Regions from separate parts of the Klenkia sesuvii genome, predicted to be linked through region 2. Evidence: riboswitches for the same ligand, from Rfam matches in the RefSeq annotation. Region 2 holds a riboswitch; each other region holds the start of a gene.
What was found. Region 2 has a riboswitch for cyclic di-AMP ahead of TEK04_RS10905 (VldE C-terminal domain-containing protein). Riboswitches for the same ligand answer to the same signal wherever they lie in the genome.

Region 1 (9,999 bases), on a different contig from region 2:
GCGGGGGGCAGTGCTGCGCGGGGCGGTGCTCCTGGGGGCCGACCTGCGCCGGGCCGACCTGCGGCTGGCCGACCTGACCGGGGCCGACACCCGGGGCGCCCAGCTGGCCGGCGCGGACCTGCGCGGGGCGCTGTTCCTCACCCGGGCCCAGCTCGAGGCCGCGCAGGGCGACGCGGCCACCCGGCTGGACGGGTCGGCGTCGCGACCGGCGCACTGGGCGGCCCGGTGAGCGGCCCGGTGAGCGGCCCCGTGGACCCGGACGTCGTCGAGCTCGCCGCGCGGGTGTTCGACCTGGCGCGCGCGGGTGCAGCCGACGAGCTCGCCGAGCACGTGCGGGCGGGGGTGCCGGCGAACCTGACCAACGGGGCCGGCGACACCCTGTTGATCCTCGCGGCCTACCACGACCACCCGGCCGCCGTCGTCCGGTTGCTCGAGCTGGGCGCCGACCCTGCCCGGGTCAACGACCGCGGCCAGACCGCCCTGGCCGCGGCGGCCTTCCGCCGGTCGGCGCCGTCGGTCGAGGCGCTCCTGGACGCCGGCGCGGACCCCGACGGCGGGGGCCCCAGCGCGCGGGAGACGGCCGCGTTCTTCGGGTTGACGGAGATGTCTGCCCTGCTCGACCGGCCGCGCGGCTGACCGGCCCGCCGTGAGGCTCCGCTCCGCCGACGGCGCCTGGGTCGACCTGCGGGTGCTGCGCCGCCAGGCGGTCGACGTGCGCGCCGTGGAGCTCGCCCGGCCTGACTGGTCGCTGGCCTGGTTGGTGGTGCGGGGGGAGGTGCACACGACCGAGGGGCGGCACTGGGTGTTCCGCGAGCCGTGCCTGACGCCCTGGGAGGGTGCCCAGCTCGGCTCGTGGCTGCGCACGGTCGCCGAGGCCCCCGACGGCCTGGTCGGCCGCGGCGTGGTCGCCGCGGAGCCGGCCCTGTGGTGGGTGCTCGACGCCGCCCGCGACGACCGCCGGCTGCTGCGCGTGCACCTGGCCGGCCCGGCGGCGTGGTGCGACCCGGTCACCGGCCGGCCGACCGGGGGCGGGGTGCCGCTGGACGTCGACGTCGACGGGCTGCTGGCGGCGGCCCAGGAGTGGACCGCGGAGGTGGTCGCCCACGGGTGGCCCCGGGCTCACCGCCGGCGGGCCGCCCAGGTCCCGGCGAGGGCGAGGAGGGCCGCCACCGCGCCGAGCCGGACCCACCGGTCGGGCAGGGCCGCCCGGGCGGTCGCGGTCACGGTGCGGGCCGACCCCGGCCGCACGGCGGCCGAGCCGGTCAGGGCCCGGCCGGCGGGGGAGGAGACCCCTGCCCCCAGCTCGACCACCCGGCCGTGCGGCCCGGTCACGTCCAGGTGCACGCCGCGGCCGGCCAGCTCGTCGGCCAGCCGGCCGACCGCGACCCGACCGGGACGCAACCGGGCCCCGGTCGGCCACGGGGTGCCGACGACGGCCCGCCACAGGGCCAGCGGGTCCGTCGCGGCGAGGGTGAGGTCCGACCCGTCGCCGGTGAGCCGGGCGGCGACGTCGCCGACGGCGATCGCCAGGTCGGCCCGGACGACGAGGCGGTCGCTCATCCCTGCGAGACGCCCTCGGCGGTCGTGATGCGCAGGGTGCCGTTCAGCTTCCAGGTGGCCCGCGGCGCGTCGGCGCCGATCTCGCGGGGCACCTCGACGGTCATGTCGACGAACTCGTAGTTGATGGCGGCGCCCTTGCCGGTGAGGTAGGACCACATCTCCTTCCCCAGGTCGGCGAAGGTGCGGGTCTCGGTGGTGGTGTCCGGAGCAGTCATGGTGACCCGGGTGTCCCGCTCGGGGCGGGCGGAAACGTGGTTTACCCGGTCACTTGCGACGAACCAGGAGCACGGCGTACTCGAAGACCCGGCCCTCCCGCTCGACCGGCAGCACCAGCTGCTCGGCCGCAACCGCACCGGGCAGGTCGGCCAGGCGCCCCAGCAGGGTCGGCGAGGGGTCGGCCGACCAGATCGCCAGCACCCCGCCCGGCCGCACGGCGCCGAGGGCGCGGGCCAGCCCGGACGCGCCGTACAGGCCGGCGTTGGACCCGTGCACCAGGAAGTCGGGCCCGTTGTCCACGTCGAGCAGGACCACGTCGTAGCGGTCGGGCGCGAAGGCGCAGGCGACGTCGCCGGCCACCAGGTCCAACCGGGGGTCGGCGAGGCTGGGCAGCCCGGGCAGCAGACCGGCCGCGGCCCACTCCAGCAGCGCGTCCTCGAGCTCGACGACCACCACCTCGGCCACCCCGGGCGCGCGCAGCACGGCCGCCGCGGTCCACCCCAGGCCCAACCCGCCCACCAGGACGGCGAGGTCGCCACCCTCGACCCGGGCCAGTGCCTCGGTGGCCAGGGCCCGCTCGGTGGAGGTGTCGACGTCGTCCATGGCGAAGACGCCGTCGACCACCAGCTCGGTGACCACGGTGCCGTCGTCCCCGGTGCGGCGCCAGAGCGCCACCTCGCCGTGCGGCCCGCTCACCCGGCCCAGCTCCGTCCGCATGCCCTGATCCTGCACGGGTCGATCCTGCCCGTCCCGGGGGAGACCGATCCCACCCACCGGCCGGGAACACCGCGGGGCGCCGAGGTGTCATCGTGGGGCGTGAACACCCGCCGCGCCTACGCCGTCTGGGTCGTCGGGCTGCTCGCCTACGCCGTGGCCGTCTTCCAGCGGGGATCGCTGGGCGTCGCCGCCGTCGACGCCCAGGAACGCTTCTCCGCCGGGGCGTCGGCGGTCAGCCTCTTCCTCGTCCTGCAGCTCGCGGTCTACGCCGGGCTGCAGGTGCCCGTGGGTGTCGCCCTGGACCGCTTCGGCTCGCGGGCGATGGTGGCCGCCGGTGCGACCACGATGGCCGCGGGGCAACTGCTGCTCGCCGTGGCCTCCGACGTGCCGACGGCGGTCGCCGCCCGGGTGCTGGTCGGTGCCGGGGACGCCATGACCTTCATCAGCGTGCTGCGGGTGGTCACCCTCTGGTTCACCGGGCCCACCGTCCCGGTGGTCACCCAGCTGACCGGCATCCTGGGCCAGCTGGGCCAGGTCGCCGCCGCCTACCCCCTGGTGCTCGCCTTGCACCACAGCTCGTGGACGGCCACCTTCACCGGTGCCGCGGCCCTCGGCGTGCTGGTCGCCGTCCTCGTCGTGGCCGGCCTGCGCGACGCCCCACCCGGGGCGCCGGTCGCCCCGGTGGCCGGGTGGGCCGAGATCCGCGAGAACGTGGCCGCTGCCTGGCGCGAGTCGGGCACCCGCATCGGCCTGTACACGCACCTGGTCACCCAGTTCTCCGGCACGGTCTTCGCCCTGCTGTGGGGCTACCCGTTCCTCGTGCTGGGCCAGGGCCTGGCCCCGGCCACCGCGGCCGGGCTGCTCACCCTGCTCGTCGTGGTCGGCATGGCGGTGGGCCCGCTGCTGGGCAAGCTGTGCGGGCGGTGGCCGCTGCGCCGCTCGGCCCTGGTGTTCGGCATCGCCGGTGCCACCGTCGCCAGCTGGACGGTCGTGCTGCTGTGGCCCGGGCGGGCGCCGCTGTGGGTGCTCGTCGTCCTGGTCGTCGTGCTCGCCACCAACGGCCCGGGCTCGATGATCGGGTTCGACTACGCCCGCACCTGGAACCCGGTGCACCGGCTGGGCAGCGCGACGGGGGTGGTGAACATCGGCGGGTTCGTGGCGTCGCTGCTGGTCGTGCTCGCGGTGGGGGCGGTGCTCGACGCGATGACCCCGGGCAGCTCCACCGCCTACGACCTCGGCGCGTTCAAGGCGGCCTTCGCCGTGCAGTACCTGTTCTGGGCCATCGGGCTGGTCGGCGTCCTCACCCACCGCCGGCGGCTGCGGGACCGGCTGGCCGGCGACGGCGTCGTGCTCACCCCGCTGTACACGGCGATGGTCAGCCGGGTGCGACGCGGGGCGCGGCGATGACCGTCCCCGCCGACTTCTTCGCGCAGCACACCCGGCTCGTGCGCCCGCCGCTGGTGCCCGAGGTCGCGCTGCACCTCGCCGACGACGTCACGGCCCTCTGGCAGGCGATGGACGACGGCCCGGGTGCGGGGGAGGCCTCGCCGTTCTGGGCCGCGGCCTGGGTCGGTGGCCAGGCGCTGGCCCGCCACGTGCTCGACCACCCGGAGCTGGTGGCCGGCCGCACCGTGCTCGACCTGGGCGCCGGCAGCGGGCTGGTCGGCATCGCCGCTGCGCTTGCCGGTGCCGCCCGGGTGGTGGCCAGCGACGTGGACCCCTACGCCCTCGCGGTCATCCCGCTCAACGCCGCCGCCAACGGGGTGGCCGGCGTCGAGCCGGTCGGTGACGTGCTCGACGACGAGCCCGACGTCGACGTCGTGCTGGCCGGCGACGTGTTCTACGACCTGCGCATGGCCGACCGGGTGCGGCCGTGGCTGTTCACCGCCTGGGTGCGGGGGGCCGTCGTCCTGGTCGGCGACCCCGGTCGCTCCCAGCTGCCCGACGGGTTGCACGAGGTGGCCGGGTACGACGTCCCCGACTCCGGGGTGGACGTCGCGCGTCGCACCACGGTGTGGCGACTGCCGTGAGGCGGATGACACCTGTGTTGTTCGCGTGGGGCTGTTGTCATCTCGTGTGACGTCCTCGTAACGTGGGCGCGTCCGGTCGGGCGAACCTCCCTCCCCGGGAGACCCACCGGACGCCGCTGAGTCACCGTCGCGGGCAGCGCAGCCCGCGGCAGCAGGTGAACCGGGGACCCACCGCAGCACCGGGGTGAATCCCGGCCGGAGCGCGCCTGCGGGTGCGCCGAGGCCGGGTAGGGCTTCTTCCCGCCCGAACCCGTCAGCTAACCCGGTAGGCGGCCGCACCGACCCGCACGGTCGGCGCACCGGAAGACGAGGACCCGCACGCCCGCATGAGCGCACGCCATTCCGCACGCCCTGCCGACCGCGACGGTCAGCAGCCCCTCCTCCGGGTGGGCACCATCACCGCCGAGTTCGAGGTGGTCCGCAGCGCCGAGGAGACCGTGGCGGCCCTCGCCCGGGGTCGGCACCGCCTCGTGCCCGTCCGCCGTCCCGCGGTGTACCTGGCCGCGGCCGCCGCCGGCGCCGTGCTGGTCAACGTGCTCATCGGCGCCGGCCCGGACGCCGAGGCCGAGCAGGTCGACCCGGTCGCGCAGACGGTGAGCGTCGCCCAGCAGCTGGGCATCGTCGCGCCGGCCGACGGCACTACGGCCGCCACCGAGCTCAGCGGCCACCTCCAGGAGCTGGCCGCCAGCCGGGCCCAGCGCGAGGCCGACGAGGCCACCGCCGCGCAGGCCCAGGCCGCCGCCGACGAGGCCGCCGCCCAGGCGCAGGCCGCAGCCGAGGCGCAGGCCGCGGCCGAGGCCGCCGCCGCCGCGCAGGCCGAGGCGGCGGCTGCCGCCGAGGCCGCCGCCGCGAACGCCACCACGCAGGACTTCCACGACTACGCCCTGGCCCAGCTGGGCGGTGACGAGCGGCAGTTCTCCTGCCTGGAGAGCCTGTGGGGCCGGGAATCGGGCTGGGACCCGACCGCGCAGAACCCCACCTCGACGGCCTACGGCATCCCGCAGTTCCTCGACTCCACCTGGGCGGGCACCGGCATCGCCAAGACGTCGAACGGCTTCCGCCAGATCGACGCCGGCCTCGTCTACCTCGACGAGCGCTACGGCTCGCCGTGCGGGGGCTGGGCGCACTCGCAGTCCACCGGCTGGTACTGATCCCCCGAACACCCGGCAACCGCCCGGCAACCGCCCGGCGGCCGCCCCTCGGACGCCCCGGGCCGTTTCGACCCCGGGGCGGAACGGGCACCGGGAGCGGCATGGCTGAACTGACCGGCAAGACCATCGCGATCCTCGCCGCCAAGGGCGTGGAGCAGATCGAGCTCGACGAGCCCCGCAAGGCCGTCGAGGCCGCGGGCGCGACCGTGCACCTGCTGTCGGTGCCCGACGGCGTCGAGGACGGCACCGTGCAGGGCGTCAACGGCGACATCCACCCGGGCGACACCTACCCCGTCGACCACCTGGTCGCCGACGTCGCGGCCGCCGACTACGACGGGCTGCTGCTGCCCGGCGGTGCGGTGAACCCCGACACCCTGCGCCAGGACGGCGACGCGCTCGCCTTCGTCACGGCCTTCTTCGACGCGGGCAAGCCCGTCGCGGCGATCTGCCACGCGCCCTGGACGCTGCTGGAGGCCGGGGTGCTGGAGGGCCGCACGCTGACGTCCTACCCGAGCATCCGGGGGGACCTCCGGCGGGGTGGTGCGACGGTGGTGGACCAGGAGGTGTGCCGCGACGGCAACCTCGTCACCAGCCGCAACCCCGACGACGTCCCGGCCTTCGCCCGGGCCGCCGTGGAGCTGTTCGCGGGGAGCTGAGCCCGCCCGCCGGTGCGCGGCCACGGTCAACGGGTCAGAATAGGGCGTTTTTGCACCCCTGGGAGGACCGTCCACCGTGGCCAAGCACCGCGCGACCGGAGCCGGCGAGACCGACTTCGACGACGCCACCTCAGCGCTGAGCGACGTGTCCGGCGACTACGCCGTCGACGCCGCCCACACCCGCATCGGCTTCCGGGCCAGGCACGCCATGGTCACCACCGTGCGCGGCACCTTCACCCGGTTCGAGGGGGTCGCCCACCTCGCGGTGGCCGAGCCCTCCGCGAGCCGGGTCGAGCTGCGCATCGACGCCGCCAGCCTCGACACCGGCCAACCCGACCGCGACGCCCACCTGCGCTCGGCGGACTTCCTGGACGTGGAGCAGTTCCCCGACATCACCTTCGTGTCCACCGCGGTCGAGCAGGTCGACGACGACGAGTACACCGTCACCGGGGACGTGACCATCAAGGGTCAGACCCGCGAGGTGTCGGTCGACTTCACCCTCACCGGCAGCGCGCTGGACCCCTTCGGCAACACCCGGGTGGGGTTCGAGGGGGCGTTGGCGCTCAAGCGCAGCGACTGGGGCCTGGTGTGGAACGCCGCCCTGGAGACCGGCGGGGTGCTGGTCAGCGACAAGGTGCAGCTGGAGTTCGACGTCTCGGTCATCAAGCAGGCCTGACCACACGCAGGAGCCCCGGTCCGCGAGGTGCGGACCGGGGCTCCTGCGTGCGTGCGGGGTCAGGCGGGGAGGGCCTCGACGGTACCGTAGGCGTCGACCCGCTCGGCCAGCCGGTTCGTCGCCCACGCGCCGTCACCGAGCAGGTGGTCGATGGCGGTGAGCCGCGAGGTGTAGTGGCCCACGCTGTACTCGGCGGTGACCCCGATGCCCCCGTGCAGCTGGATCGCCTCCTTGCCGATGTGCCGCCCGGCGGTGGAGGTCTGCAGCCGGGCCCGGTCGGCCGCGGCGAGCACCGCCTCGGGCGTGGAGTCCTCGGCGTCGACCACCATCGTCGCCCACAGCGCGATGCTGCGGACCAACTCCAGCGACACGTACATGTCGGCGGCCCGGAACGTCAGCGCCTGGAAGCGCGACAGCGGCACCCCGAACTGCTTGCGGGTCTTCAGGTACTCGCTGGTGGTGCGCAGCGCGGTCTCCATCGCGCCCACCGCCTCGTGGGCGTAGGCCACGCTGGCCCGGGCCAGGGCCAGCTCGACGTCGCGCGTGCGGTCGGCAGTGCCCTCGCCGAGCAGCTCGGCGGGGGTGCCCTCCAGGGCCACCCGGGCGACCCGGGTGCCGTCGTGGCTGCGGTACCCGTCGCGGGTGAGCCCGGCGGCGTCGCCGCGGACGACGAAGAGCGCCGTGCCGCCGTCCACGGCCGCGGAGACGACCAGGACGTCGGCGCGGGCACCCGAGGGCACCGGCTCCTTGACCCCGGACAGGGTCCAGCCGTCGCCGGACTGCGTCGCGGTGACGGCGGTGGCCGACGGCGTCCAGCGGCTCCCCGGCTCGGCGTGCGCGAACACCACCAGCGAGCTGCCCTCGGCCAGCGGGCCCAGCAGTTCGGCGCGCTGCGCAGGCGTGCCGACCGCGGACACCAGCCCACCGGCCAGCACGACCGACTCGACGAAGGGCTCGGGGGCCAGCACCCGGCCGATCTCGGTAGCGACGAGGGCGACCTCCGCGTGCCCGGCACCCATGCCGCCGTCGGCCTCGGCGAAGGGCAGGCCCAGCACGCCCATCTCGGCCAGCTGGGCCCAGGTCTTCTCGTCGAAGCCCGGGTCCTCCTTGGTCACGGCGCGGCGCTTCTCGGGGTCGTAGGCGCGCTGCAGCAGGCCGGCCACGGCCTCGCGGAGGGCGTGCTGCTCGGTGTCGAAGGTGAAGTCCATGTCAGATCACAACCCCAGGATCGTGCCGGCGATGATGGTGCGCTGCACCTCGTTGCTGCCCCCGTAGATGGAGACCTTCCGGTAGTTCAAGAACTCCGGGGTGGCCACCCGCGCCCACTCGGGCACGTCGGTGGCGTCGTCGTCGGCGAACGAGGCCAGCGACAGCGGACCGGCGACGTCGACCATCAGCTCGGTGGCGGCCTGCTGCAGTTCCGAGCCGCGCAGCTTGAGCACCGAGGACGCGGGGTTGGGCTTGCCGTCGCTGGAGTTGGAGACCACCCGCAGGGCGGTGAGCTCCAAGGACAGCAGCTCGTTCTCCAGCTGTGCGATGCGCGCGCGCATCGAGGGGTCCTCGATGAGCGGGCGGCCACCGGAGGTGATCCCGGCGGCGCGCTGCTTGGCGTCGACGATCATGCGCTTGGTGGCGCCGACCCGGGCGATGCCCACCCGCTCGTTGCCGAGCAGGAACTTCGCGTAGTCCCAGCCGCGGTTCTCCTCGCCGATCAGGTTCTCCGCGGGCACCCGCACGTCCTCGAAGAAGACCTCGTTGACCTCGAAGCCGCCGTCGAGCAGCTCGATGGGGCGCAGGGTGACGCCGGGGGAGTTCATCGGGAAGACCAGCATCGAGATGCCGCGCTGCTTCTTCTCGGCAGTGGGGTCGGTGCGCACCAGGCAGAAGATCCAGTCGGCGTGCTGGCCCAGCGTCGTCCAGGTCTTCTGGCCGTTGACCACCCAGTCGTCCCCGTCGCGGACGGCGGTGGTGCGCAGGCTCGCGAGGTCGGAGCCGGCGTCGGGCTCGGAGAAGCCCTGGCACCACCAGATGTCGAGGTTGGCGGTGGCCGGCAGGAAGCGCTCCTTCTGCTCCTGGTTGCCGAAGGCGGCGATGACCGGGCCGATCATGGAGGCGTTGAACGCCAGCGGCTCGGGGACGGCGGCCAGCTGCATCTCCTCACGCCAGATGTGGCGCTGCAGCGGCGTCCAGTCGCGGCCACCCCACTCGGCGGGCCAGTGCGGGACGGCGAGGCCGGCCTCGTTCAGGATCCGCTGCGCCTCGACGTACTGCTCCTTGGACACCTCGCGGTGCGCGGCGACGTCGTCACGGATGGTCTGCGGGATCTGCGTGGTGAAGAAGGTGCGCATCTCGTCCCGGAACGCCTGGTCCTCGGGCGACAGGTGCAACTGCATGGAGGAACCCTCATCTCTCTCCCGGGCCGGCGACCGTGCCGCCCCGGCGGCAGCACCGACTTTCCCACATCCGTTACCGACGGGTAACCCGGGGCACGTCCACCCGCACGGGTGAGCGTGGCGCCCGGCGGCTTCACCGGTCCGTCGGGTCTGCCGACCCTGCGGGGGTGCCGATCCCCACGACCACCGTGCCCGCCCCCGCCGGGGTGTGGGCGACGGCACCGGCGGGGACACCGACGGGGACACCGCCGGGGCCCCCGCCGGGCGTGTCGTCGGACGCCGACCGGATCACCACCGCCCTGGTGCACGCCGCCACCGTGCGCGTCGACCTCGCCCTGCTCGTGGTCGTCGTCGACCCGACCGGGACCCGGGTGCGCTGGGCGAACGCCGGCGTCGAGCGGTTGCTCGGGCACGCGGTCGCCGACCTCCTGGGGATGCCGCTGGACAAGCTGCTGCCGGGCACGACCGCCCCGGGCCCGGCGCCGCTGCTGCGCCGCGAGCGGTCGGTCGGCGCCGAGCTGCGCGTCCGCACCCGGACCGGGGAGCTCGTCGACGTCCTGGTCTACGCCACCCCCTCGCCCGAGGCCGGGGTGTGGGCGC
Region 2 (9,999 bases):
CGCCATCGACATCTGCCGGCGCGGCGGCACCATCTCGCTGTCCGGGGTCTACGGCGGCGCCGCCGACCCCATCCCGATGCTCACCCTGTTCGACAAGCAGCTGCAGCTGACCATGGGCCAGTGCAACGTCAAGAAGTGGGTGCCGGAGATCATGCCGCTCCTCACCGACGACGACCCGCTCGGCGTCGACACGTTCGCCTCCCACCGGCTGCCGCTGGCCCAGGCCCCGGAGGCCTACACGAACTTCCGCGCCAAGGAGCACGGTTGGCAGAAGGTCCTGCTCAAGCCCGCCGGCGTCTGAGCGGACGTACCGTCGTGGGGGTGAGCAGCACCCAGACCGGCATCCGCCTCGGGCACCGCTTCGCCGACGACCTGCCCGAGCTGTCGGTGCCGTGGCAGGCCGACCCGGCACCCGACCGGCGGCTGCTCGCCCTCGACGACGCACTGGCCGAGTCCCTCGGGCTCGACCCGGCCTGGCTGCGGACGCCGTCCGGCCTCGCGTTCCTCACGGGGAACGAGGTGTCCGACGGCGCCCGCCCGGTCGCCCAGGGGTACGCCGGCCACCAGTTCGGCAGCTACTCCCCCCGCCTCGGCGACGGCCGGGCACTGCTGCTCGGCGAGCTCGGGGACACCGACCTGCACCTGAAGGGCTCGGGACGCACCCCGTGGTCGCGCGGCGGCGACGGGCTGGCCGTCGTCGGCCCCATGCTGCGCGAGTACGTGATCAGCACCGCGATGCACGCGCTCGGCATCCCCACCACCCGGTCGCTGGCCGTCGTCGGCACGGGTCGCACGGTGCAGCGGGAGACCCCGCAGCCGGGTGCGCTGCTCGCCCGGACGGCGGCCAGCCACCTGCGGGTCGGGTCGTTCCAGCTCGCCCGGGCCACCGACGACCTGGACCTGCTGCAGCGGCTGCTCGACCACGCGATCGCCCGGCACGTGCCGGAGGCTGCCGACGCCGAGGTGCCCGCGCTGGCCCTCTACGAGCACGTGGTCGGGGTGCAGGCCGAGCTGGTCGCGCAGTGGATGCTGGTCGGGTTCGTGCACGGCGTGATGAACACCGACAACATGACCATCTCCGGCGAGACCATCGACTACGGCCCGTGCGCCTTCCTCGACGCGCACGACGCCGACACGGTGTTCAGCTCCATCGACTCCGGCGGCCGGTACCGCTACGGCAACCAGCCGCTGGCCGCGCAGTGGAACCTGGCCCGGCTGGCCGAGGCGCTGCTGCCGCTCATCGACCCGGACGCCGAGGCAGCGATCCCCCGCGCGGTCGCTGTCCTGGAGACCTTCCTGCCGCGCTACGAGGCGGCCTGGGCGGCGGGCATGCGGGCCAAGCTGGGGTTGCCCGCCGCCGCCGACGCCGACCTCGCCACCGCGCTGGTCACCGACCTGCAGGCCCTGCTGGACGCCAACCACCCCGACCACACCGGGTTCTTCCGGGCGCTGGGCGGGGCCGCACGCGGGGACGTCGAGCCCGCGCGGGAGCTGGTGCTCAACCTGGCGGCGTTCGACGCGTGGCTCGAGCGGTGGCGCGCCGCCGGACCGGACGCCGACGCCATGGACCGGGTCAACCCCGTCCACGTGCCGCGCAACCACCTCGTGCAGGAGGCGCTGGACGCCGCGACGACCGGCGACCTCGGCCCCCTCGACGAGCTGGTCGACGTGCTGCGCCACCCCTACGAGGAGCGGCCGGGCCAGGAGCGCTACCGCACCCCCGGCCCGAACACGGCCTACGTCACCTATTGCGGGACGTGAACTACGGCTGCGTCCTCAGCGGTAGTTCACGTGCGGGTGGTCGAAGTGGTTCGCGGTCGTGCCGCCGCGGTCCTCCATCATCACCCAGGAACCACCCGGCGAGGACAGCATGCGCTGCTCCCAGATGATGTACTCCACGCGCAGCTCCGACCAGTGGTCGATGTGGTACTGCACGATGGCGTCGCCGAGCGCCGCGTCGCGCATGACCATGTAGTCCAGCGCGTAGCCCGACGGGTGGCCGTGCGGGTCGGCGGCGCTGGCCCGGGTGCCGCCGAGGGTGATCGAGTCCGCGCCCGGCACGTTCGTGACGACGGCGTCGGCGGCGGCCTGCACGACCGCCTTCACCGGGCCCGCGCTGTTGGTGATCTTCGCGATCCCGGACACCGCGTTGGCCGGCGCCGCGGCGACGGCTGCGGCCTCGGCCGCCTCCTTCGCGGCGGCGGCGGCTGCCGCCTCGGCAGCTGCCTGCGCGGCGGCCTCGGCCGCGGCGGCCTCGGCGGCCTGCTGGTCGAGCACGGCCTGGTCGGCGGCGGCCTGCGCGGCGGACGCGGCGGCCTGCTGGTCCTCGCGGGTGCTGCGGCTGGCGGCGAGGTCGGCCAGCTGACCGAGGTCCGGGGCGGGGGCGACGTCGGCGGTCAGCCCGAGCGACGCGGCGACGCTGGCCGGCTCGGTCGCGGCCACCGGGGTCGACGCCGGCGCGGCGCCGATGAGGACGTGGGCCAGGACGGCGCCGGAGGCGGTCAGGCCGAGGTACATCGCCGGACGGCGCCGGCGGGTGGGCACGCCGTGGCGGCGTGCTCGGGGGGTCGCCATGCGGCGGCTCTCCAATTGCTCCCAGTGGCCGCCTACCGGGTTAGCTGACGGGTTCGGGCGGGAAGTCGCCCTACCCCTGACGGTCAGGTGTGACCGGCAGCGGGATGCACCCCAGGACTGCGGTGGGTCCCCGGCTCGCCCGTGCGCTGGCGGGGCCAGCGGGCGACTCGACGGCGTCGCCCCTGCGGGACGACCAGCCCACGGTAGCCACCCGCACAGCCGCGGCCAAGGATCAGCGGCGGATTCGTCACGTGATGTCGTACGCACGTGACAGCATCCGCGGCGTGAGCGAGACCCACCCCGCCGTCCGGGCGCTGCAGGAGCTGGTGCGGCACCCCACCGTCGCCGACCGCGACCCGGCCCGCACCGACCCCGCCCCGTTCGTGGCGCTGCGCGCGTCGCTGGCCGAGCACTTCCCGCTCCTGCACGGGCTGGAGCGGGTCGAGGTCGAACCGCACGCGCTGCTGGTGCGCTGGCCGGGCCGGTCCGCCGAGGGCCCCGTCGTCCTCATGGCCCACCTCGACGTGGTCCCCGCCGAGGGCCGGTGGACGCACCCTCCCTTCGGGGCCGAGGTCCACGAGGGGGCGGTCTGGGGCCGCGGCACCCTCGACGACAAGGGCGCCGTCGTCGGCATCTGCGCGGCGGTGGAGTCGCTGCTGACCGAGGGGTTCGTGCCCGCCCGCGACGTGTGGTTGTCCTTCGGGTCCACCGAGGAGGTGTCCGGCACCACCGCGGCCGACGCGGTCGCCGAGCTGCGCCGCCGCGGGGTGCGGCCGTGGTTCGTGCTCGACGAGGGCGGCGCGGTGGCCGCCGAGGCCTTCCCCCTGGTGGCCGCACCGCTCGCGGTCGTCGGGGTCACCGAGAAGGGCGTGACGTCGGTCGAGCTCGTCGCCGAGGGCGCCGGCGGCCACGCCTCCACCCCGGCCCCCGGCGGCCCCACCGCGCGGCTGGCCCGCGCCATCACCGCACTGGAGGCCGCGCCGCTGCCCCTGCGCGCCCCGGCACCCACGCTGGAGCTGCTGCGCCGGCTCGGCCCGCACCTGCCGGCACCGCTGCGGCCGGTGCTCGCCCGGGCCGACCGGCTGGCGCCGGTGCTCACCCGGGTGCTGCGGGCCGCCGGGGCCGAGGCGGCCGCGATGGTGCGGACGACGGTGGCGGTCACCACGCTGTCGGGGTCACCCGCGCTCAACGTGGTCGCCTCCACCGCGCGTGCCGGGGTCAACCTGCGGGTGATGGTCGGCGACACCGTCGAGGAGGTGCTGGCGCACGTGCGCCGCACCGTCGGCCCCGGCATCCGGCTCGAGGTCGTCGAGCGCAACGAGCCCAGCCCGGTCTCGCCCTGGGACGACGCCGCCTTCGCGCTGCTGGAGCGCATCACCGGTGAGCTGTTCCCCGACGCCGTGCCCACGCCCTACGTGATGATGGCCGCCACCGACGCCCGCTTCTTCACCGGCCTGTGCGACCGGGTCTACCGGTTCACCCCGTTCCGCATGACCAAGGCCCAGCGGGCGACGATCCACGCGGCCGACGAGCACATCGGGGTGGCCGACCTGCTGGCCGGGGTCGACTGGTACCGCCGCCTGGTCCAGGAGCTGCCGGCATGACCCGGGCCACCGCGCAGGCCCGGGCGCAGACGCTGTTCGCCGTCGTCGGTGCCCTGTCGGTGGTCGAGGTCGCCAGCGGGGTGCTGCAGGGCTTCTACACACCGGTGTTCTCCGACGTCGCCCGGGCGCTGGGCATCGGCGACGGCGACGTGAACTGGTTCGAGGCCGCGCAGCTGGTCGCCTCCGCCCTGCTGGTGCCGGTGCTGGCCCGGTTGGCCGACCTGCACGGGCACCGGCGGGTGCTGCTGGCCTCCACCGCCGTCACCGCGCTGGGCACCTGGGTGATGGCCGTGGCACCGGCCACCGGCCCGGCGGGGTTCGCCGTGTTCGTCGCCGGGTCGGCCCTGCAGGGCGCCTACGTCGTCTGGCTGCCGCTGGAGGTCGCGATCGTGCACCGGCGCGCGGCTGCCGACGACCACCGCACCCGCCGCGCGGCGGGTGTGCTGGTCGCCTTCCTGCAGCTCGGGGTGCTGGCCGGGGCGCTGTCCAGCGGTGCGCTGGTCACCGTGCTGCCGGTGCCCGTGCTGCTCGCCCTGCCGGCGCTCGTGGTCACCGTCTGCCTGGCGGTGGTGTGGTGGGGCGTCGAGCCCGACGCCGTGCGGGTGCCGGGGCGGTTGGACCTGCCCGGGCTCGGCCTGCTGACCACCGCCCTGCTGCTGGTGATGGGCGGGCTGGTAGCGGTGCGGGTGCTGGGCCCGGGCTCGGCCCTGCCCTGGCTGCTGGTGCTGGCCGGCCTGGCCGCCGGGTGGCTGCTGGTACGGGTGGAGGCCCGGCAGCCCGAGCCGTTGCTCGACGTCCCCGTGCTGACCGCGCCGGGGCAGTGGCCGGTGCAGGCCACCGCCTTCCTGTCCGGCATGTCGGTGCTGGGGGCGCAGATCCCGCTGTCGACCTTCGCCCGGGCCGACCCGGCGGTCACCGGCTACGGCCTGGGGGCGAGCGCGTCGTTCGTGTCGGTGCTGATCGGCCTCTACGTGCTCACGCTGCTGACCGGCGCCCTGCTGCTGCCGGTGCTCTCGCGGTGGCTGGGCGGGCGCCGCGCGATGGCGGCCGGCGCGGCCACCGTGGCGGTGGGGTACGCGCTGTGGTTGCCGTTCCACGACACCGCGGCCCAGGCGTTGACCAACATGGCGGTGGCCGGCGTCGGGTCGGGTCTGCTGGTGGCCGCGCTGCCGGCCGCGGCGGTCGCCGCCGCCCCCGCCGACCGCACCGGGTTCGCGGCCGGGATGACCAACAGCACGAAGACCGTCGGCGGCGCGATCGCCTCGGCCGTGTTCGCTGTGTCGTTGGCCTCCACCGGCGGCATCGACGACCCCGCGGCCGGCTCGGCCCCGCTGTCGGGCTACCTCGCCGTGTGGAGCGTCTGCGCCGCCGCCGCAGCGCTGGCCGCAGTCATCCTGCTGAGCGCCCGCCCCGCCGTCCCGGGACATTGATCAGGGGGTGCACGGAAGTCCTTCCTCCTCCGCCAGATGTGGTGGAGGAGGACAGACCTTCGTGCACCCCCCTGATCGACGCTGGGCGCGCGAGTGCGACTAGTCGAGGTAGTCGCGCAGCACCTGGGAGCGCGACGGGTGCCGGAGCTTGCTCATCGTCTTGGACTCGATCTGGCGGATCCGCTCGCGGGTCACGCCGTAGACCTGGCCGATCTCGTCCAGGGTCCGCGGGGTGCCGTCGGAGAGGCCGAACCGCAGCCGCACCACGCCGGCCTCGCGCTCGCTGAGGGTCTGCAGCACCGAGGTGAGCTGCTCCTGCATGAAGCCGTAGGACACGGCCTCGACGGCGACGACGGCCTCGGAGTCCTCGATGAAGTCACCGAGCTGGCTGTCGCCCTCGTCGCCGATGGTCTGGTCGAGGCTGATGGGCTCCCGGGCGTACTGCTGGATCTCCAGCACCTTGTCCGGGGTGATGTCCATCTCCTTGGCCAGCTCCTCCGGGGTGGCCTCCCGGCCCAGCTCCTGGAGCAGCTCGCGCTGGATGCGACCCAGCTTGTTGATGACCTCGACCATGTGCACCGGGATGCGGATGGTGCGCGCCTGGTCGGCCATCGCCCGGGTGATCGCCTGCCGGATCCACCACGTGGCGTAGGTCGAGAACTTGAAGCCCTTGGTGTAGTCGAACTTCTCCACCGCGCGGATCAGGCCCAGGTTGCCCTCCTGGATCAGGTCCAGGAAGGCCATGCCGCGGCCGGTGTAGCGCTTGGCCAGCGACACGACGAGGCGGAGGTTGGCCTCCAGCAGGTGCGTCTTGGCCCGCTCGCCGTCGCGGACCACCCAGTTGAGGTCGCGGCGCATGGTGGGCGTGAACTTGGCGTCGGTGTCGGCCAGCTTGTGCGCGGCGTACAGCCCGGCCTCGACCCGGCGGGCCAGGTCGACCTCCTGCTCGGCGGTCAGCAGCGCGACCCGGCCGATCAGCTTGAGGTAGGCGCGCACCGCATCGGTCGAGGTGGCCAGCTCGGCGTCCTTGCGGGCCTTCTGCAGGGCGAGCGACTCCTCCTCGTCCCACTCGAAGGAGCCGGCGGCGGCAGCGGGGACCGCCGGCTCGTCGGCGATGTCGGCGTCGTCGTCGAGGTCCACCTCGGCGTCGGCGTCGGGCGCGGGCGCGATCTGCACGGTCTCCGCGTCGGCCGAGCGGGCCTTGCGGGCGCCGGCGGCGGCCTTCTTGCGCGGGGTCTTGGCGGTGCTGTCGGCGACTGTCGTGCTCATCTCGCCTCTCCTGAGGATGTCGTGCGGCGTCGCGAGGGCGCGGGGCCCTGGCGGAGAGGCCACCCACGAAGGGGCAGCTCAGGCCGCCCACGGTGAGGGACGGGGGTCGGAGGCCGGGCGCGGCGACGCATCGGCCTCCGACATTCTAATCCGTCCGGGCTCGGAGGGGGGCGGCGCCCGTTACCCCGGCGGGGGAATTCCACACACCGGCTCCCACCTGCCCCTCCCTCACCGGTCGATCGAGCTCATGTCGCCGTACCGGTCGCCGCGCACGGCGTCGCGGGGCACCGCCGCCGAGAGCGCCTCGACGTCGGCGGTCGTGAGCGTCACCGCGGCGGCGCCGACGTTCTCCTCCAGGTAGCGCACCCGCTTCGTCCCCGGGATCGGGACGACGTCCTCGCCCTGGGCCAGCACCCACGCCAGGGCCAGCTGGCCCGGGGTGCACCCGTGCGCGGCGGCCTGCTCGCGCACCCGGTCCACCAGCACCAGGTTGGCTGCCAGCGCCTCGCCCTGGAACCGGGGGAAGTAGCCGCTGGCCCGGCTGTCGCCGTCCGCGGGGGTCTGCGTGACCGCACCGGTGAGCAGGCCGCGACCCAGCGGCGAGTAGGGCACCAGGCCGACGCCGAGCTCCCGCAGCGTCGGCAGCACGGTGTCCTCCAGGTCGCGGGTGAACAACGAGTACTCGGTCTGCACCGCGGTGACCGGGTGCACGGCGTGCGCCCGGCGGATGGTCTCGGCCGAGGCCTCGCTGAGCCCGAGGAAGCGCACCTTGCCGGCGGTGACCAGCTCGGCCATGGCGCCGACGGTGTCCTCGATCGGCACGGTGGGGTCGACCCGGTGCTGGTAGTAGAGGTCGATGGTGTCGACGCCCAGCCGCTGCAGGGAGGCGTCGCACGCGGCCCGCACGTACTCCGGGGAGCCGTCGATGCCCAGCCGCGAGCCGTCCTCGCCGCGCTTGTTGCCGAACTTGGTGGCCAGCTGCACCTCGTCGCGCCGACCGGCGATCGCCCGTCCGACCAGCTCCTCGTTCGTGAAGGGGCCGTACATGTCGGCGGTGTCGAGGAAGGTGACGCCGAGGTCGAGCGCGCGGGCGAGGGTGTCCAGACCCGACTGCTCGTCGGGGGCGCCGTAGAACTCGCTCATGCCCATGCAGCCCAGGCCCAGGGTCGAGACGGTCAGGGCGGCGGAGCCGGAGCCCAGGGTGCGGGTGGTCAGCGGTGCGGGTCGCGGTGACGTCATGGGGAGCAGCGAACCCCTTCGAGCGCGCTCGAAGTCAAGCCGAGCGCTCGTAAATCCCGATCTTGTGGTCGATGGCGGCCAGGTGCGCCGCGGTCTCGTCGAGTTCGCGCTGCACCCGGGCCCGGTGGGTGCGCAGCAGCTGCAGCCGCTCGGGCTCGGTGCCGGCGCCGGACCGCACCAGCGCGGCGTAGCGCTTGACGTCGCGGATGGGCATGCCGGTGGCCCGCAGCCGGCTCACCACCACGATCCAGTCCAGGTCCCGCTCGGTGTAGCGACGTCGCCCGCCGGCGTCGCGGTCGACGTCGCCCAGCAGCAGCCCGTCGCGCTCGTAGTACCGCAGGGTGTGGGCGCTGAGGCCGGTGCGCTCGACGACCTCGGCGATGCCGAGTACGGGGACGGTGGTCACGGCCCCCAGTGTGGCCCGGGGCAGGATCGGGTGCGTGGCGTACTTCGAACGGCTGACCAGCACCCCCGACGGCGGCGGGAGGTTCCGCGCGACGCCGCACACCGGGGGCGGGTGGAACCCGGCCGAGCAGCACATCGCCCCCACCGTCGGGCTGGTGGCGCACAGCCTGCAGCGGGCCTCCGCCGGGGCGCCGGTGCAGCGGCTCGCGGTGGAGATCCTCGGCACGATCGGCATCGACGAGGTCGAGGTCCAGGTGGCCACCGTGCGGCCGGGTCGCACCATCGAGCTGGTCGAGGCGACGGTCGCGTGGGCCGGCCGCGACGTCGTGCGGGCGCGGGCCTGGCGGTTGGCCGGGTCCGACACCACCGAGGTCGCGGCGTCCGCCGAGCCGGCACTGCCCGCCCGCGAGGAGCTCGCCCCCTGGGACATGAGCACCGCGTGGCCCGGTGGCTACATCGCCTCGCTGGAGGTGCGGCACCGCGACGCGGGCCCGGGCCGGGCGCAGGCGTGGTTGCGGGCCCGCCAGGAGCTGCTGGACGACGAGGAGGTCACCGACCTCACCCGCACCCTGCTGCTGGCCGACACCGCGAACGGCCTCGTGCAGGGGCCTGGCCGGCGCGGGTGGTTCTACCCCAACGTCGAGCTGACGGTGCACCTGTTCCGGGCGCCGGTGGGTGCGTGGGTGGGCATGGACACCTCGGTCAGCTGGGGCCCCGGCGGTCACGGGCTGACCGCCACCGTGCTGCACGACGAGGCCGGCCCGGTCGGCCGGGTGTCCCAGTCGTGCACCCTGCGCCGCGGGCCGGGCTGAGCCAGGATGTCCGGCGTGCCCGCGCTGACCCGCCTCGCCGATGCCCTGCTCGATCGCGCCGTCGTCCCCGGCTACAGCAAGCTCGGCCCGGCCCTGCGGCGCCGGTGGTGGCCGGCGGACCCGGTGCGCGGGTCGATGCGGGGGCGGCGCGTGCTGGTCACCGGGGCCACGTCGGGCATCGGGACGGCGATCGCCGAGGAGCTGCTCACGCTGGGCGCCACCGTGCACGTGCTCGGTCGCGACCGCACCAGGACCGACGACCTGGTGGCCCGGCTGACCCGCGAGCGCCCGGGCGCCCAGCTGCACGCCGAGGTGTGCGACGTCGGCGACCTGGACGCCGTCCGGGCGTGGGCGGCCGACTTCACGAGTCGGGTGGCGGACCTGCACGGCCTGGTGCACAACGCCGGCGCCCTGCCGGCGCAGCGGTCGGAGACCGCCCAGGGCCACGAGCTGACCCTGGCCGTGCACGTGCTCGGCCCGCACCTGATGACCGCGCTGCTGGCCGACACCCTGGCCGCGGACGCGGCGGTGGTGTGGATGTCCTCGGGGGGCATGTACGGCGCCGGGCTGCGCGACGACGACCTCGAGTTCACCGACGGCGAGTACAGCGGCGTGCGCGCCTACGCCCGCACCAAGCGCATGCAGGTGGTGCTGGCCGCCGAGTGG
Region 3 (9,999 bases), on a different contig from region 2:
TCATCTGCAACGCCGCCGACGTCGCGAAGTTCGCCGACGTCCCCGGCGAGTGCACGCGGATCTCCGTGGGCGCGGCCGAGGGCTGGGCCGACCTGCACGAGGCCGCCGACCGCCCGCACGCCCCGGTCGAGCACCCGGGCACCGCGCCCGGTGACCCGCTGCTGCTGTACTTCACCTCGGGCACCACCTCGCGGCCCAAGCTGGTCGAGCACACCCAGGTCAGCTACCCGGTGGGTCACCTCTCGACCACGTACTGGCTGGGCCTGCAGCCCGGCGACGTGCACCTGAACATCTCCTCGCCGGGGTGGGCCAAGCACGCCTGGTCGTGCTTCTTCGCCCCGTGGATCGCCGAGGGCACCGTCGTCGTCCTCGACTACTCGAAGTTCGACGCCGCGTCGCTGCTCGAGCGGTTGCGCGAGCACCGGGTCACCACCTTCTGCGCCCCGCCCACGGTCTGGCGAATGCTCATCAACGCCGACCTCTCCGGCGGTCCGGGCGAGCTGCGCGAGCTCATCGGCGCCGGCGAGCCGCTGAACCCCGAGGTCATCGAGCAGGTGCGCCGCGCGTGGGGGCTGACGATCCGGGACGGCTACGGGCAGACCGAGACCACCGCACAGGTGGGCAACACACCCGGGTCGGAGGTGCGGCCGGGCTCGATGGGGCGCCCGCTGCCCGGCGTCCCCGTCGTCCTGGTCGACCCGGTCAGCGGGGAGCGGCTGACCGGCCCGGGGGAGGGCGAGATCTGCCTGGACCTGGCGGCCGCCCCGCTGCCGCTGATGACCGGCTACCAGGGCGACCCGGCGAAGAACGCCGAGGCCATGGCCGGCGGGTACTACCACACCGGGGACGTCGCGAGCGTCGACGAGGACGGCTACATCACGTTCATCGGGCGCACCGACGACGTGTTCAAGGCCAGCGACTACAAGATCAGCCCGTTCGAGCTCGAGTCGGTGCTCATCGAGCACCCGGCCGTCGCCGAGGCGGCCGTCGTGCCGGCGCCCGACGCCGTCCGGCTGGCCGTGCCCAAGGCCTACGTGGCGCTCGCGCCCGGGTACGAGCCCACCGAGGAGACGGCGCTGTCGATCCTGCGGTACGCCCGCAAGCACCTGAACCCCTACCAGCGGGTGCGCCGCATCGAGTTCTTCGACCTGCCCAAGACCATCTCGGGCAAGATCCGCCGCGTGGAGCTGCGCGACCGCGAGGTCGAGATCGCCGGGACCGGCAGCGAGCGCGAGTTCCGGGACGACCAGCTGCGGTCGGCGGACCGGACCTGAGCGCGGTGGACGACGTCCTCGACCGGCTGCTCCCGGGGTCCCTGCGCCGGCTGCGGTCGGGGACCGGGCTGCCGGTGGCGTTCGCGGGCGTCGTCCCCCCGGGCGGGGCGCGGTTGCTGCTCACCCGGCTGGCCGGCACCCGGGGCCGCGAGCTGGCCGGGCTCTCGGTGCCCACCGGGCGGGGGCTGGGTGGTCGGGTGCTGGCGCAGGCCGCGCCGCAGCGGGTCGCCGACTACGCGGGCACACCGACCATCACGCACGAGTTCGACCGGGTGGTGGTCGACGCCGAGCGGCTGGCGTCGGTCGCGGCGGTGCCGGTGCTGGCCGACGGTCGGGTGCGGGCGGTGCTCTACGCCGCCGACCGCGAGGCCCGGCCGGTGGGCGACCGCGCGCTGCGGACGATGGCGGCGGTGGCCGACCAGCTCGCCGACGACCTCGCCGGGCCGGGCACCGCCCCCGACCCGGCGTCCGCGGCGCTGGCCGACCTGGCCCGGCTGGTGGAGGAGACCGGTGACCCGGTGCTGCGGGCCCGGTTGCGGGCCATCCACGGCGGGTTGACCGCGCCCGCACCGTCGGGTCCGGCCGTCGCGCTGGCCCCGCGCGAGGTGCAGGTGCTGGCCCTGGTCGAGCTCGGGGCCGGCAACGCCGAGATCGCCGGCCGGCTGGGCCTGGCCCCCGAGACGGTCAAGGCCTACCTGCGCTCGGCCATGAGGAGGCTCGACGTCGGCAACCGCACCGCCGCCGTGCACGCCGCCCGCCGGGCGGGGCTGCTACCGCCGGCCCGCTGAGAACCGCTCGGCCAGTGCCTGCGTGAGCAGCCAGCCGGCGATGACCACGAGGTGCAGCAGGAACAGCCACAGCCCCAGCGCCACCACCCCGCCGACGACGTCGAGCCCGCCGAACGGCGCCCCGATCGACAGCGGGAGCCGCAGGAACAGCACGAAGCCCTGCAGGAAGCCGGCCAGCGAGGCTGCGGTGAAGAACGCGCCGACGCCGATCGCCCGCCAACCCAGCTCCCCGGCCGCGACGACGCGGAACCCCCACACCAGGGGCCCGACCAGGGCGAACAGCACCGAGTAGAAGCCGACCGCGATCAACGCCACCGTGCCCCAGAACCCCCCGGTGGCCTGCAGGTCGGCCAGCACCGGCACCACCATGAGCGCCGCGAGCAGCAGGAACGGGGCGACCACCAGCAGCGGGACGACGGCCAGCCGGCCCCGCCACCCGGTGTAGGTGTCCTCGCGCGGGGTGAAGCGCAGCAGGGCCCGGCGCAGCCCCTCGCCCCAGAACGTCATGGGCAGCAGGGCCAGCAGCCCGCCGAGCAGCGTCATCGTCGTGCCGGCGTCGGCGAGGGCGGCCAGGGCGTCGGGGGCGCCGAGCTCGCCGGGCAGCACCTCGCCGAGCTGGTCGAGGTACCCGCGCACCGTGCCCGGTGAGGTGATGACCGAGGCCAGCGCCAGGGCGAGCAGCAGCAGGGGGACGACGGAGATGCCTGCGTAGAACGTGAGCCCGGCGGCGATGAGCGACAGGTCGCGACCGCGCATCCCGCGCCGCACCGACCCCACGAGGAACATCGCCTCGGCGCGCCAGCGGGTCACCGGGCCCACTCCACCACCCCGCGGGCGCCGCCGCCGTCCGAACCCGTGCCGCGGGCTGACCGGGTCGGTGGGTCGCCGGGCTGACCGGGTCGGTGGGTCGCCGGGCTGACCGGGCCGCCGGGTGCGCGCAGGTGCGGCCCGCGCGTCCTCGGGAGCAGCCTGGGCGCGCACCCACGACGTGCTGCGCTCCCACGGGGCCTGTTCGGCGTCGCGACCCGCGCGGCGGCGCACCCGGGCGGTGGGTGCGCTGCGGCGCGGGGAGTCAGCCCCCGTGGACCAGGAGGCCGCGGATGGTCTCGCCGGCGGCCTGGTCGGCGAAGCCCTGGTGCAGCTGGTCCAGGGAGTACCGCCGGGTGACCAGGCGGTCGAGCTCGAGCTTCCCCTCCTCGGCCAGCCGCAGCAGCATCGGGACGTCGCGGTGGGCGTTGCAGCTGCCGAACAGCGCGCCCTGGATACGGTGCTCGTAGGCGGTCACCCCGTTGCCCTGCAGCGACAGCGTGACGTCGGAGGCGACGTCGGCCAGCGCGGTGAGCACGAGGGTGCCGCCCTTGCCCAGGCAGCGGGCGGCCAGCCGGGTGCTCTCGGCGTCGGTCGACCCGAGTGCGAGGACGACGACGTCGGCGCCGTTGCCCCAGGTCAGCTCGCGGGCCAGCGCCGCGGCCTCCTTCGACGTCCCCACCGCGTGGGTCGCCCCGACGGTCAGCGCGAACTCGCGCCGGAAGGCCACCGGGTCGACGGCGACGACGTGCGAGGCGCCGGCGTGCACCGCGCCCTGCACCGCGTTGGCCCCCACCCCGCCGCAGCCGACCACGACCACGGTGTCGCCGGGCCGCGTGCCGCCGGCGTACACCGCCGAGCCCCAGCCGGTGGGCACGCTGCACGCCATGAGGGCCGCGGTGTCCAGCGGCAGCCACGGGTGGATCCTGATCACCGACGCCTCGTGCAGCAGCGAGTGCCGGGCGAACGCGCCGACCATGCAGAACGCGCCCAGCTCCTCGCCGTCCAGCCGGAACGGCCAGGTGCCGGTGGGCAGCTGGCCCGTGCCGATGGTGGCGCCCAGGTTGCACAGGTTGGACCGGCCCGAGGCGCACCACCGGCAGGTGCCGCAGGCGGGCAGGAAGCTGGCCACGACGTGGTCTCCGGGGGCCACCCGGGTCACCCCCGCCCCGACCGCCAGCACGACCCCGGACCCCTCGTGGCCGCCGACGATCGGGTAGCGGCCACCGGCGTTGGAGTGCCGCAGGTGCTCGTCGGAGTGGCACAGGCCGGCGTAGGCCATCTCCACCAGCACCTCGCCGGGGCCCGGGTCGCCGACCTGCAGCGTCACGAGCTCGTACTGGTCACCCTCGCCGCGCAGCACTGCGCCGGTCGTCTCCACGGGCTCATCCCAGCAGATGCCGGGCCGCGGCGTAGCCGCCGAGGCCGCTGACCGCCCCGCCGCGCACCGTGCCGCCCGAGGACGCCGACACCACGCGCGGGTGGGCGGTCGCCGCACCCCAGGTGCCCGCCGGGTGCGCCTCGCTCGCCACCGGCCAGCTGAGGTCGCCGTGGAAGATGTGCCCGCCCGGCATGGCCAGCGACGCCTCGACGTCCAGCGGGGACGCCGCCTGCAGGCACGGGCGGCCGTCGGCGTCGGTCGCCAGGCAGTCGGCCAGCGGCTCCTCGAGCTGGGCGTCGAGCTGGGCCACCACCCGGCGCACCGCCTCCTCGCGGGCGCCCACCGGGTCGGCGGTGAACAGCGTCGCCGGGGTGTGCAGCCCGAACAGCGTGAGCGTGTGCAGCCCGGTGCCGCCGGTGATCGACGGGTCGGTGAGGGAGTGGCAGTAGACCTCGAACGGGATGGTGCCCGGCAGCCGTCCGGCCGCGGCGTCGGCGTAGGCGGCGTCGATCTGCGACGCGGCCTCGTCGACGTGGCAGGTGCCGCCGAAGGCCACCGCCGGGTCCAGGCCCGAGCGCGGCCGGGGCAGCCGGGTCAGCACCATGTTGACCTTCAGCTGGGCGCCCACCGGTCGGGGCGCGGGCGCGGCGCCGGTCAGTTCGTCCAGCACAGCGGGGGCGCAGCCGGCCACCACGTGGGCGGCGTCCGCGGCGTGCGCCGTCCCCTCGTCGTCGGTCCAGTGCACCGTGACGCCGTCGGCCCGGGTCTCGACGGCGGTGACCGCCGTCCGGGTGCGCAGGTCGGCCCCGGCCCGGCGGGCGGCGTCGGCCATCGCGCCGCTCACCGCGCCCATGCCGCCCACCGGGACCCGCCACAGGCCCGTGCCGTTGCCGACCAGGTGGTACAGGAAGCAGCGGCCGGCCAGCCCGTCGGCGGCGTGCACGTCGGCGAACGTGCCGATCAGGCCGTCGGTCAGCGCCACCCCGCGGGCGACGTCGGCGTCGAGGTGGTCGGCGACGACCTCGGCCAGCGGGCGCTCGACCAGGTCGCGGTACAGCTGCCGGTCGCGCAGCCGGCCCTCGAGCTCGGCGGTGGAGGGCAACGGCTGCACCAGGGTGGGGGAGAGGTCCTCGGCCAGGGTGGCGAGCCGGCCGTAGAAGCGCTGCCAGCCGGCCCACTCGGCGTCCGAGCCGGTGAGCGCCCGGAAGGAGGCCGCGGTGGCCGGCCCGGGGTCGCGCTCGACCAGCAGCGCCCGGTCGCCCAGCAGGGTCGCCGAGCTGACCGCCCGGTCGGCCAGCTCGACGCCCAGGTCGAGGTCGGCGACGACCCGGTCGGGCAGCAGGCTGACCAGGTAGGAGTAGGCCGAGAGCCGGACGTCGACCCCCGGGAAGACCGCCTCGCTGACCGCCGCCCCGCCGAGCGCCGCCCTGCGCTCGAGGAGGAGCACCGACCGGCCGGCCCGGGCCAGGTACGCCGCCGCCACGAGTCCGTTGTGCCCGCCGCCGACCACCACCACGTCGTAGCTCATCCCGGCATCCTGGCCCACCGGTCCGGACGCAACCGTCCGGTAACCGGTTGTGAGCGTGCTCAGGGCGTGTCCCGGTGACGAACGTGCGGAACTCCACAATCGGCACGGGCTCACTTGTCACGAAACGGTCACACACCTACCGTCGTGCCGTCCGGACGGATCGTTCCGCCACCCGCCCTGGGTGACAGCCGACCGGACGCCGCCGAACCACGGCCGCCCCAGCACCACCACCAGCACCACCGGGGCGCGCCAGGACCGGGGACCCACCGAAGCACTGGGGTGAAGCACCGACGGCCCGCGAGGGCCCGACGTGCCGGGCGACCTTCCCGCCCGAATCCGTCAGCTAACCCGGTAGGCGGCCGTTGGGAGAAAGGACCACCCGCCGCACATGGCGAGTTCCAGCACGCCTGCGCGCCGTCCAGCCCTCCGGGGCCGTCGCGCCGCCATCACCCTCCTCGCCGCCGCCGGTGTCGCCGCGGGCACCCTCGTGACCGCCGCCCCGGCCCAGGCCGCCCCCGAACCCACCACCTCCGCCGAGGCCGCCCAGCTCGTGGCCGAGCGCGGGCACCAGCTCGAGGTCCTCACCGAGCAGTTCAACGACGCGCGCGTGGCGCTGGAGGCCGACCAGGCCGCCCAGGCCCAGGCCGTCGCCGCGGCCCAGACCGCGCAGTCGGACTTCGAGGCCGCCCGCGGCTCGGTGACCAGCGTGGCGCGCACCGCCTACCAGGGCGGCGGCCAGCTCGCCGGCCTGCAGACCCTCCTGACCGCCAGCTCGGCGGGCGAGTTCGTCGAGCAGTCGGCCACCCTGGACCTCCTGTCCGAGCACAGCACCGAGGTGCTCACCCAGGCGCAGCAGGCCAACGACGCCGCGGCCACGGCCCAGCAGACCGCCGAGCAGGCCACCGCCGAGGCGCAGGCCCAGGTCGACGCGGTCACCGCGCAGCAGGCCGAGCTCAACGCCGAGATCGCGGAGTACCAGGCCCAGTACGAACGGCTCTCGGCCGCCGAGCGCGCTGCGGCCGAGGCCGCCGCGGCCGAGGTCGCCGCACGCACCACGGCCACCAGCCGAGCCGACCGCGACGACAGCTCGAGCAGCTCGAACTCGAGCAGCTCGGGCGGGTCCAGCGCCTCGGCCGCCCCGGCGGGCAGCAGCGTGGTCGCCAACTCCGCCGCCGCCCAGGTCGCCGTCGACACGGCGATGTCCAAGCGGGGCGCCCCGTACGTGTGGGCCGCGTCCGGTCCCAACAGCTTCGACTGCTCGGGTCTGGTGCAGTACGCCTACGCCGCGGCCGGCATCTCGCTGCCGCACTCGAGCCGTTCCCAGGCCTCGATGGGCCAGTCGGTGTCCCGCAGCCAGCTGCAGCCCGGTGACCTGGTGGCCTTCTACTCGCCGGTCAGCCACATCGGCATCTACATCGGCAACGGCCAGATGGTGCACGCCCCGACGTCCGGCGACGTCGTCAAGGTGGCCAGCATCGACGCCATGGGCTCCGCGCCCACGGCCTACCGCCGCATCGCGGGCTGACCCCCGCACCGCACCACCGGAGCCCCGGTCACCGTTCGGTGACCGGGGCTCCGTGCTGTGCGGGGTCGGTCACACCCGGGGACGGCGGCGGCCACGTGTCCGTTGGTGCTGGTCGTGGCCGCACTCCCCGCACCCCCCACCGTCGCCCGCGCCTTCCGCGTCGTCGCGTTCGCCGAGGCGGTCAGCTGGGCGCTGCTGCTGGCCGGCATGTTCGTCAAGTGGGTGCTGCGCACCTCCGAGCTGGGGGTGCAGATCGCCGGCCCGGTGCACGGCGCGGTGTTCGTGGTCTACGTCGTGCTGGCCCTGGTCTGCTGGCGGGTGCTGCGCTGGGACCTGCGCACCGCCGCCCTGGCCCTGGTGGCCTCGGTGCCGCCGTTCGCGACCGTCTGGTTCGAGCGGTGGGCCGCCCGCACCGGCCGTCTGCCCGTCGGGGACCCGGCCGCCACCCCCTAGCCTGCAGGGCATGCCCAGCGTCGAGCCGACCACCGCCCGCGCCCTGCTCGCCCGCACCGCGCGCGTGCAGGCCACCGGCCGGGCGCCCGGCCTGGTGGCCGGGGTGGTCCGCGACGGTGCCCTGGCCTGGTCGGCCGGCCGGGGCGACGTCCCCGGCCCGCACACCGACGTCCAGTACCGGCTCGGGTCGATCAGCAAGACGGTGACCGCGGTGGCCGTCATGCGGCTGCGCGACGAGGGCCGCCTGCACCTGGACGACCCGCTGGAGGAGCACGTCCCCGGCACGCCGCTGGGCGCGCGCACGGTGGGTCAGCTGCTCTCCCACCTGGCCGGTGCGTCCAGCGAGAGCCCCGGCGGCTGGTGGGAGCGGGTGCCCGGCGGGTCGCTGGCGGACCTGCAGCTGGGACCCGAGCACGTCGTGCTCGGCGCCGCCCGCCGGTTCCACTACTCCAACCTGGGCTTCGGCCTGCTCGGCGAACTGGTGGCCCGGCACCGCGGGCAACCGTGGGTCGACGTCGTCACCCGCGAGGTGCTGGCGCCGCTGGGCATGGTCCGCACGACCGCGCGCCCGTCCGGCATGGCCGCCCGGGGCACCGCGGTGCACCCGTGGGCCGACGTCGTCCTGCCCGAGCCCGAGCACGACGCCGGGGTGATGGACGCCGCCGGCCAGCTCTGGGCGACCCTGGCCGACCTCGGCCGGTTCGCCGCGTTCCTGCTGGGCGACACCGGCGACGTGCTGGCCCCCGCCACCCTGGCCGAGATGGTCGTGCCCGCCGGCGTCGACGGCTCCGCCGCCGGGTGGTCGGCCTACGGGCTGGGCGTCCAGGTGCTGCGCGTCGACGGGACCACCCTGGTCGGGCACGGGGGATCGATGCCCGGCTTCCTCGCCGGGGTGTTCGTCGACCGCACCGAGCTCACCGGCGCGGTCATGCTGGCCAACACCACCAGCGGGCTGGACCCGCTGGTGCCCGGCCTGCTGGCCGACCTGAAGGCGGCCGAACCGCGGGTGGTGCCCGCCTGGACGCCAGCACCCCCGCCGGTCCCGCTCGACGTCCTCGGCGTCTGGTTCTGGGGCCCGGCGCCGCACGTGCTGCGCGCGCAGGGGGACGGGGCGCTGCACCTGGGCCCGCTACCCGGCCGTGCCGGGCGGGCCAGCCGGTTCGTCCGGCGGTCGGACGGCAGCTGGGTCGGCCTCGACGGCTACTACGCCGGGGAGACCCTGCGCATCGCCGACGACCACCTCGACCTGGCGACGTTCGTGTTCACCCGGCAGCCCTACGACCCCGCCGCCCCGGTGCCCGGCGGCGTCGACCCCGTCGGCTGGCGCTGAGCCCCGGCCCGGGGGGCCTCAGGCGCGGTCGAGCGCAGCCAGGGTCGAGTGCGTGGCGATGCCGTAGGCCAGGTGCGGCACGACGTCGGCGGCCCAGTCGGTGGCCGACCAGGTGCGCGGGTCGCTGATGCCCAGCACCGCCATCGGGCCGTTGGCGCCCACCAGGGCACCGACGGTGGCCACCAGCCCGCCCACCAGCGGGTGGGGCCGGAACCCGGCGGCGCGGGCCAGACCGGCCAGCACCCCGACGCCCACCCCGGCCGCGACACCGGTCAGCGGCCCCAGACCGGCGACCCGGTTGTCGCGCGTGTCGCCCGACCCCGGAATGTCGACGCCCGCCTTGTCGGCCAGCGCCTCGACGGTCTGCTCGGGGGTGTCGCTGGTGCCGCGCCCGCGCAGCACCATGTCCAGGTAGGTGACGGTGTTGAGCACCGTCGTACCGGCGGCGCCGGCCGCCGCCCCGCGCAGCGCCCACCCGCCCGCGGAGATGCCGCGCCTGCCCTTGCCGATCGCACCCAGTGGGGTCTTCTTCGCCATGCAGTGCCCGCTACCCGCAGCCGCGCACCCCGGAAACGGTCACCACCGGCAGACGGTGACCCGTCGGTCGGGCACCTGGCCCGTGGCCACGAAGGTGTTCACCGGGTCGTCGACGCACGGGTCGCCGCGGCCGTAGACCACGTGCGGGCCGTCGAGCTGGATCACCGCGGCGTCGGCGGGGCCGGCGCCCGGGGTCAGGTCGCGGAAGACGTCCTCCGCGCCGACGAACGGCGTGTTCGGGTCGGTGTCGGCGTTCAGCACCATGACCGGGTAGGGCGGGTCGGTGACGGGCGCGGGGCGCTCGACGTCCGGCGTGGTCGTCGACCCCGGCCAGAACAGGCAGTCGAGGTCGCCGTAGAACGAGCCCCCCAGGCGC

Region 1: it holds a riboswitch for cyclic di-AMP, as region 2 does, so the genes downstream of both, TEK04_RS20625 (aggregation-promoting factor C-terminal-like domain-containing protein) here and TEK04_RS10905 (VldE C-terminal domain-containing protein) in region 2, are expected to answer to the same signal.
Region 3: it holds a riboswitch for cyclic di-AMP, as region 2 does, so the genes downstream of both, TEK04_RS15405 (C40 family peptidase) here and TEK04_RS10905 (VldE C-terminal domain-containing protein) in region 2, are expected to answer to the same signal.

The regions. Positions count from the first base shown of each region.
Region 1 covers NZ_JBAPLU010000036.1:8,927-18,925, forward strand. The annotation lists gene TEK04_RS20590 (pentapeptide repeat-containing protein) at 1-229, shown strand, start outside; gene TEK04_RS20595 (ankyrin repeat domain-containing protein) at 238-636, shown strand; partial or broken gene TEK04_RS21400 (WapI family immunity protein) at 647-1,084, shown strand; gene TEK04_RS20600 (hypothetical protein) at 1,120-1,560, opposite strand; gene TEK04_RS20605 (hypothetical protein) at 1,557-1,775, opposite strand; gene TEK04_RS20610 (polyamine aminopropyltransferase) at 1,825-2,493, opposite strand; gene TEK04_RS20615 (MFS transporter) at 2,593-3,900, shown strand; gene TEK04_RS20620 (class I SAM-dependent methyltransferase) at 3,897-4,523, shown strand; cyclic di-AMP (ydaO/yuaA leader) riboswitch at 4,667-4,793, shown strand; gene TEK04_RS20625 (aggregation-promoting factor C-terminal-like domain-containing protein) at 4,850-5,674, shown strand; gene TEK04_RS20630 (type 1 glutamine amidotransferase domain-containing protein) at 5,776-6,330, shown strand; gene TEK04_RS20635 (YceI family protein) at 6,407-7,006, shown strand; gene TEK04_RS20640 (acyl-CoA dehydrogenase family protein) at 7,066-8,214, opposite strand; gene TEK04_RS20645 (acyl-CoA dehydrogenase family protein) at 8,221-9,399, opposite strand; gene TEK04_RS20650 (putative bifunctional diguanylate cyclase/phosphodiesterase) at 9,567-9,999, shown strand, end outside.
Region 2 covers NZ_JBAPLU010000009.1:102,450-112,448, forward strand. The annotation lists gene TEK04_RS10895 (zinc-dependent alcohol dehydrogenase) at 1-301, shown strand, start outside; gene TEK04_RS10900 (protein adenylyltransferase SelO) at 322-1,761, shown strand; gene TEK04_RS10905 (VldE C-terminal domain-containing protein) at 1,777-2,574, opposite strand; cyclic di-AMP (ydaO/yuaA leader) riboswitch at 2,588-2,736, opposite strand; gene TEK04_RS10910 (M20/M25/M40 family metallo-hydrolase) at 2,859-4,178, shown strand; gene TEK04_RS10915 (MFS transporter) at 4,175-5,608, shown strand; gene TEK04_RS10920 (RNA polymerase sigma factor) at 5,708-6,877, opposite strand; gene TEK04_RS10925 (aldo/keto reductase) at 7,106-8,116, opposite strand; gene TEK04_RS10930 (MerR family transcriptional regulator) at 8,151-8,522, opposite strand; gene TEK04_RS10935 (thioesterase family protein) at 8,557-9,333, shown strand; gene TEK04_RS10940 (SDR family NAD(P)-dependent oxidoreductase) at 9,349-9,999, shown strand, end outside.
Region 3 covers NZ_JBAPLU010000017.1:14,310-24,308, forward strand. The annotation lists gene TEK04_RS15380 (AMP-binding protein) at 1-1,274, shown strand, start outside; gene TEK04_RS15385 (helix-turn-helix transcriptional regulator) at 1,280-2,062, shown strand; gene TEK04_RS15390 (YhjD/YihY/BrkB family envelope integrity protein) at 2,045-2,872, opposite strand; gene TEK04_RS15395 (NDMA-dependent alcohol dehydrogenase) at 3,135-4,250, opposite strand; gene TEK04_RS15400 (phytoene desaturase family protein) at 4,255-5,778, opposite strand; cyclic di-AMP (ydaO/yuaA leader) riboswitch at 6,016-6,152, shown strand; gene TEK04_RS15405 (C40 family peptidase) at 6,167-7,303, shown strand; gene TEK04_RS15410 (DUF3817 domain-containing protein) at 7,418-7,756, shown strand; gene TEK04_RS15415 (serine hydrolase domain-containing protein) at 7,767-9,086, shown strand; gene TEK04_RS15420 (hypothetical protein) at 9,105-9,623, opposite strand; gene TEK04_RS15425 (alpha/beta fold hydrolase) at 9,663-9,999, opposite strand, start outside.